DNA from 3 places in the Isoptericola sp. NPDC056578 genome. Region 1 is predicted to be linked to each of the others. Evidence: riboswitches for the same ligand, from Rfam matches in the RefSeq annotation. Region 1 holds a riboswitch; each other region holds the start of a gene.
What was found. A riboswitch is a leader RNA that binds a small molecule or an ion and turns the genes downstream of it on or off. The one in region 1 is predicted to bind thiamine pyrophosphate.

Region 1 (2,249 bases):
AAGGCGACGTCCCGGCCGATCCGGGCCGCGACGACCGCGGAGCCCGGGTCCTGCGGGACGAGCCCCACCCCGCCGTCCACGTGGACGGTCCCGGACAGCTCGCCGGGCAGCGGGTCGCCCAGCACGCCCGCCAGGGCGTGCAGCACGGTCGACTTGCCCGCCCCGCTGGGACCGACCAGCCCCAGGCGCTCCCCCGCGCCGACGGTGAGGTCGAGGCCCTCGATCGTCGGGGCCCGGCGCCCGGTGGGCCGCCAGCACAGCCCTCGCACGCGAACCCGGACGTCGTCGTGCGCCACGCCGTCAGGCCGGCGCGCGGTCGACGGCACGGTCGACGGCGCGGTCGGCGAGGTCGCGACCCGGGCCGAACGCGTCGAGCACGCCCGCCCGCGCGAGGGCGCGCACGAGCGCCGCGCCCCCGAGGCCGGCGAGCAGCGCGCCGGAGAGCCCGAAGAGGCCCAGGTACGCCAGGCGGAAGCCCCACTCCCAGTCCGGGTAGTACGCGAACCACTCGTACACGGCGCCGCACGCGCCCGCCGCCGCGCCCGCCAGGGCCGCGACCGCGGCGCCGAAGCGCCGGTAGAGGAACAGGGCGAGGACGAGCTCGGCGCCGAAGCCCTGGACGACGCCGGAGACGATCGCCGAGAAGCCCCAGCCGGCGCCGAGCAGCGCCTCGACGCTCGCGGCGACGACCTCGGCGAGCAGCGCCGCGCCCGGACGGCGGACGATGAGGCCGCCCAGCACGCCGCCGAGCAGCCAGCCGCCCCCGAGCAGCCCGGTGGCCGGCGGGAAGGCGACCGCCAGCCCGGCTGAGAGCAGGTGGTAGAGCTGGGTCCAGCCCCAGAAGACGACACCGACGGCCACGCCGAGCATGGCCACGGTGACGAGGTCGACGGTGCGGTACCGCAGGGACGCGCTGCGCGCGAAAGTGGGCGCGGACATTCCAGGTAACTCCCTTCGCCGGTGCTAACCGGAGCAGGTTCCAAGGGTCTGCGGCTGTGCCCGCACTCTCAGCGCCCCTTCGACGGCGCTCCCCTGTCATGGGTGTCTTCAGATGTGACTTCAGGTGTGACTTCACGGCGGCCGACGACGCGGCCGCAGGTCCGACCCTAGGCGACGACGGCGTCGGCGCAAGGGCGTCCCGCACCGTGAAACCCCTGGTCACGCAAGAAGGCCCGGAACCGTGTGGTTCCGGGCCTTCTCGTCGGGGTGGAGCTGAGGGGACTCGAACCCCTGACCCCCTGCATGCCATGCAGGTGCGCTACCAGCTGCGCCACAGCCCCGAGAACCGACTCTCGCGGCCGACGGGCGACCGGGCGATTCGTCTGATTCGGTGCGTTCCTCCGGGCTTGCGCCCCTCGGGAACGTCGATATCTTAGGCAGACTTCGGGCCAGGTTCCAAATTCCAGTCCGGCCCCGCCTGCCAGCGGTCCAGGGGGTACCCCGCGCCCACGTTGTGCGCCACGAGGCGCCAGGCGGGCACGGCACCCTCGCCCGCACGGTGCAGGTGCGACCAGTGCACGTTGTGCATCCCCGACAGCCCGCGCCACGTGGTCGGGTCGAGCCCGAGCAGCGCCGTCACCGCCAGCGAGATGGCGGCGCCGTGCGACACGACGACGAGCGTCGCGTCGTCGTCCAGGTCGCCGGCATGCTCGGCCAGGGCCTCGGCCATGCGCTCCGCGACCGCCGCCTTCGTCTCGGCCCCCGCGCCCACGGGCTCCGCGCCCAGGCGCCAGGCGGCGTACTCCTCGGGCCAGCGCTCCTGCAGCTCCGCGCCCGTGAGGCCCTCCCAGGCGCCGAAGCCGCGCTCGCGCAGGCGCTCGTCGGTGACCAGGGGCTGCCCGCCGAGCGCGTCCGCGTACGCGGTCGCCGTCTCGACGGCGCGCCCCAGGTCGGACGACACGATGCGCGTCGCGCGGTGCGACGACGCGAGCGCGGAGCCGCCCTCCGCCGCCTGCCAGCGCCCGACCTCGTCGAGCGGGATGTCGATCTGCCCCTGCAGCCGCAGGGACGCGTTGTAGGCGGTGCGGGCGTGCCGCAGCAGGACGACGGTGCCGGCCGTCACCGCTCGTCGCCCGCGAGACGGATCGCCCCGTCGCCCCCGCCGTCGCCGTACTCGGCGGCGGCCGCCGCGCCGTCACCGCCGCGCGCGTCCTCCGGCAGCTCCACCGCCGGGCAGTCCTTCCACAGCCGCTCGAGCGCGTAGTACACGCGGTCCTCGGCGTGCTGCACGTGGACGACGACCTCCCCGA
Region 2 (2,249 bases), on a different contig from region 1:
CGCAGGGCCGCCCCCGCCCGGATCGCCGCGGTCAGCCAGGCCTTCGTGCCGCGCAGCGCCTCGGTCCAGTCCCTCGTGCGCGCGTACCGCGCGGCCAGGCCGCTGGACAACGAGCAGCCGGTGCCGTGGGTGGAGGTGCTGGTCAGGCGCGGCCCGGGGAGCTCCGCCAGCACGCCCTGCGGCCCGACGAGCGCGTCCGGGGCCCCCGCCCCCGTCGCGCCCGTCCCCGAGGCGCCCAGGTGGCCGCCCTTCGCCACCACCAGGACCCCGTGCCGGGAGGCCAGGCGTCGCGCCTGCTCGAGCGCGGCGGGCCAGTCCGCGGCCGACGGTTCCTGCGCGAGGACCGCGAGCTCGGGCAGGTTCGGCGTCACGACGTCCACCCGGGACAGCAGGTCCCGCACGGCGTCCTCGGCCGCCGGGTCGAGCAGGCGGTCCCCGCTCGTGGCGACCATCACCGGGTCCAGGACGACGGCGGGTCGCGCGCCCGTCGCGCCGGGCGGCAGGGCGTCGAGCCAGGCGGCCACGGCGTGGGCCACGGGGGCCGAGGCGAGCATCCCGATCTTCACGGCGTCGACGGCCACGTCGTCGGTGACGGCGTCGAGCTGCGCGGCCAGGAACGCGGCGGGCGGCACGTGCACGTCGCGCACCCCCCGCGTGTTCTGCACGGTCAGGGCCGTGACGGCCGCCATCCCGTAGCCGCCCGCGGCCGCGATCGACTTGAGGTCCGCCTGGATCCCGGCGCCCCCGGACGGGTCGGACCCGGCGACGGCCAGGACGCGGGGGCGACTGCCCCTCGTCGGCGCCGGGGCCGCGGGAGCAGGGGCGGTGGAGCCGGCGCTGCCGGCGGAGCTGTCTTCAGGTGCACGCGCACTCATGTCGACATCCCTTCGCTAGTACGAGCTAGATCAGGTTCGACGGGTGTGTTCTCAGCGCCCGCCGGCCGGGTCGCGACGTCGTCGTGACGATGTCGCGGCGATGACCGGTCGGGACGCACCCCGTGTCGTGCCGCCCACCGTAGCCCAGGCCCGCGCGGGGGCGGGCGGCGTCCCGCGGCGCGTGTCGGCGTCCCGCGACACTTCGCCAGGCCTTGCGCCGCAGGCCCGCGGCCTGTTCGCGGCACGGTAGGGTGCGGGGGTGCCCGTGGTCGTCCGTCGTGCGCGCGAGCTCCTCGTCGCCGGCACGACGCTCAGCATCGCGGCCGCCGCCCACCTCCTGGCCGGCGGCGCGCTCCCCGGGGCACCCCTCGCCTGGCTCGTCGTCGTGGCGCTCACGGCACCGCTCGCGGTGTGGACCGCCCGCCGCCGGCTGACGCTCCCCCGCCTGCTGCCCGCGATGGTCGCGCTCCAGCTCGTGCAGCACACGACCCTGTCCGTGCTCGGCGCGGCGGGCACCGGCGCCTCACCCGCGACCCTGCTCACGACCCTGCCCTCGACGCCGGGGGCCGCGCCGGACGGGCACGCCCTGCACGCGCTGGGCCCGGGCTCCCTCGGGCCCGCGACCGGCGGCGGGCTGCACCTGCACCACGCGGACGACCCCGGGACGACGTCCTGGATGCTCGCCGCGCACGCTGCCGCGGTGCTGCTCACCGCCCTGCTGCTCGCGGCGGGCGACCGAGCGGCCGTCAACGTCGCGGGCCAGCTGCGGCTCGTCGCGGTCCTCGTGCTGGGCCCGGCGGCGCCGCCCGTCGTCCGCGAGCCCGCCGTCGTCGTCGGGCGCACCTGGCACCCCCTCCGGGCCCGCGCCGTCCGGCGCACCCCGCCACGAGGCCCCCCGCTGCTCCCGGGCGCCCTCGTGCGCGCCGCCTGACCCTGCCCTGGTCCGTCGTCGGACGGGGGCGGGTCCCTCGTCGTCCGACGACCCCTGACCACCCCTGAGCACCAGGAGCAGCACACCCATGTCCAGGACCATCCCTGCCCTCACCCCTGCCCTCCGCGCGCGCCGCCTCGCCGGCGCCGCCGCCCTCACCGTGCCGGCCCTCGTCCTCGGCGCGGCCGCCGCCTCCGCGCACGTGACCGTGACCCCCGACGCGGCCGAGGCCGGGTCGTACGCCACCCTCACCTTCAAGGTCCCGAACGAGTCCGCCGAGGCCTCGACCACCGCCGTGAAGGTCGACCTCCCCACCGACACCCCGTTCACCAGCGTGTCCGTGGAGCCCGTGCCGGGCTGGACGGCGAAGGTCACCCAGGCGCCCCTGCCCGAGCCCGTCGAGGTGCACGGCACCACCGTGACCGAGGCGCCGGCGAGCATCG
Region 3 (2,249 bases), on a different contig from region 1:
CGGGCGGGCGCGCGGCGTGACGTCGACCAGCGCGGCCTCGTCGATCCCGGGCACGAGGGCGCGGGCGTCGCGCAGCAGCGCGAACACGCCGCCCGCCTCGGCGCGGCGGTCGTCCGGCCGCTCCTCGCTGGTGGCGCCGACGACGATCTCCCGGTGCCCGGGCCCGCTGCCCGGGCCGGCGCCGGTGCCCGGGCCCCGCGGCACGAGGTACACCGGCCGGCCCTGCACCGTGCCGCGCACCACGTGCTCGAGGGCGAGCCCCGGCCCGGCGTCCAGGCGCAGCGTCACGCCCTTGACGGGCCGCACCGGCATGCGCACCTCCGGCGCGCCGTCGAGCAGCCCCGCGGGAGGGACGGCGCCGGCCGCGAGGACCACCGCCCCGGCGGCGTGCCGCACCCCGGCGGCGTCGTGCGCCGCGACCACCCGGCCCGCGGCGTCCCGCTCCAGGCGCACGGCGGCGCGGCGGACGACCGTGCCGCCCGGCGCGCGGGTCAGCGCCTCGAGGAGTGCCGCGTGCGTGCCCCGCGGGTCGACGGCCAGGTCGCCCTCGACGCGGGCCGCCCCGGCGAGCCGCGGCCCGAGGTACGGCTCGCGGCGCCGGGCGTCGGCCACGGAGACCTCCGCGGACGCGAGGCCCCACTCCCGGTGCAGCGCCAGCACGCGACGCAGGAGGGCGAGGTCGTCGGCGTCGTACGCGACGGCGAGCGACCCGGCACGCAGCAGCGGGACGTCGCGACCGGTCGCGGCGGCGAGGTCGGCGGCGAACGCGGGCCAGCGGGCGGCCGACGCGAGGTTGAGGCGCGCGAGGTCCCGCTCGCCGAAGTCCGCCTCGCTGACGGCCGCGAGCATCCCCGCGGCCGCGCGGGTGGCGCCGTCGCCGGGCGCCGGGTCGAGCACCGTGACGGCGAGGCCGGCGTCCGCGGCCCGCCAGGCCACCGCGAGACCGACGATCCCGCCGCCGACGACGACGACGTCGGAGGGGGTGGCGGACGGACCGGTGGACGTGGGCATGTGCGCTCCCTTCGCTGGCATGACCCAGATCAGGTTCGACGGTCGGCTCCTACGCCCTCTCAGCCCCGAGCGGGGCTCCCGTGCGCGGCCACTGTAACCCGGGCCGTGGTTACCCTGGCCGGCGTGACCACGACCCGCGCCCGGCTCGCCGACGCCCGCCTGTACCTGTGCACCGACGCCCGCGAGGACCGGGGCGACCTCGAGGACTTCCTGCACGCGGCGCTCGCGGGCGGCGTGGACGTCGTGCAGCTGCGGGACAAGACGCTCGACGTCGCGCGCGAGCTCGAGCTGCAGGCCGTGGTGGCCCGCGTCGCCGCGGAGCACGGCGCGCTCTGGGCGGTGAACGACCGGGCCGACGTCGCCGGGCTGACCGGCGCTCCCGTCGTGCACATGGGGCAGCGCGACCTGCCCGTGCCGGCGGTCCGGTCGCTGCTCGGGCCGGGCCCGGTGCTGGGCCGCTCCACCCACTCCGCCGCGCAGGCGGCCGAGGCCGAGGCCGACCCGGACGTCGACTACTTCTGCGTCGGCCCGCTGTGGGCCACGCCCACCAAGCCCGGCCGTGCGGCCGTCGGGCTCGACCTGCTGCGCGAGGTCGCCGCGACCCGCCCGACGACGCCGTGGTTCGCCATCGGCGGCGTCGACGCCGAGCGGCTGGACGCCGTGCTCGACGCCGGTGCGTCGCGCGTCGTCGTCGTGCGCGCGATCACGCAGGCGCCCGACCCCGGGCGCGCCGCGCGCGAGCTGCGGGAGCGGTTGGCCTGACCGCCGACGGCCGGCGCGCCGCCGCGGTGTCGAGGTGACCTACCCCACCGCGTGACCCGTGGGACGGGCCCGGGAGCGGTACCGTCCGGCGGCTACGATGGCTCGGTGACGTCTCCCGCCACCGACACCCCCACCACCGCCGACCTGGCGCCCACGCCGCGACCGGTCCTCGTCGTCGACTTCGGCGCGCAGTACGCGCAGCTCATCGCGCGCCGCGTGCGCGAGGCCCGCGTCTACTCCGAGATCGTGCCCCACACGTTCACCACCGAGCAGATGCTCGCCAAGAACCCGGCGGCGATCATCCTCTCGGGCGGGCCGTCGTCGGTGTACGCCACGGGCGCCCCGTTCGTGGACCCGGCGCTGTTCGAGGCCGGCGTGCCGGTGCTCGGCATCTGCTACGGCTTCCAGGCGATGGCGCAGGCGCTGGGCGGCACCGTCGCGCAGACGGGGCAGAGGGAGTACGGCGGCACCGAGGT

Region 2: another riboswitch for thiamine pyrophosphate. It lies ahead of ACFQ80_RS02860 (bifunctional hydroxymethylpyrimidine kinase/phosphomethylpyrimidine kinase); the one in region 1 lies ahead of ACFQ80_RS20800 (ECF transporter S component).
Region 3: another riboswitch for thiamine pyrophosphate. It lies ahead of thiO (glycine oxidase ThiO); the one in region 1 lies ahead of ACFQ80_RS20800 (ECF transporter S component).

The regions. Positions count from the first base shown of each region.
Region 1 is NZ_JBHTVC010000078.1:886-3,134, reverse strand. It holds gene ACFQ80_RS20805 (ABC transporter ATP-binding protein) at 1-296, opposite strand, end outside; gene ACFQ80_RS20800 (ECF transporter S component) at 301-939, opposite strand; TPP riboswitch at 933-1,044, opposite strand; tRNA gene ACFQ80_RS20795 (tRNA-Ala) at 1,208-1,280, opposite strand; gene ACFQ80_RS20790 (histidine phosphatase family protein) at 1,373-2,062, opposite strand; gene rsfS (ribosome silencing factor) at 2,059-2,249, opposite strand, start outside.
Region 2 is NZ_JBHTVC010000004.1:71,467-73,715, reverse strand. It holds gene ACFQ80_RS02860 (bifunctional hydroxymethylpyrimidine kinase/phosphomethylpyrimidine kinase) at 1-875, opposite strand, end outside; TPP riboswitch at 866-1,008, opposite strand; gene ACFQ80_RS02855 (hypothetical protein) at 1,135-1,806, shown strand; gene ACFQ80_RS02850 (YcnI family protein) at 1,895-2,249, shown strand, end outside.
Region 3 is NZ_JBHTVC010000054.1:28,942-31,190, forward strand. It holds gene thiO (glycine oxidase ThiO) at 1-1,011, opposite strand, end outside; TPP riboswitch at 1,001-1,103, opposite strand; gene thiE (thiamine phosphate synthase) at 1,135-1,773, shown strand; gene guaA (glutamine-hydrolyzing GMP synthase) at 1,879-2,249, shown strand, end outside.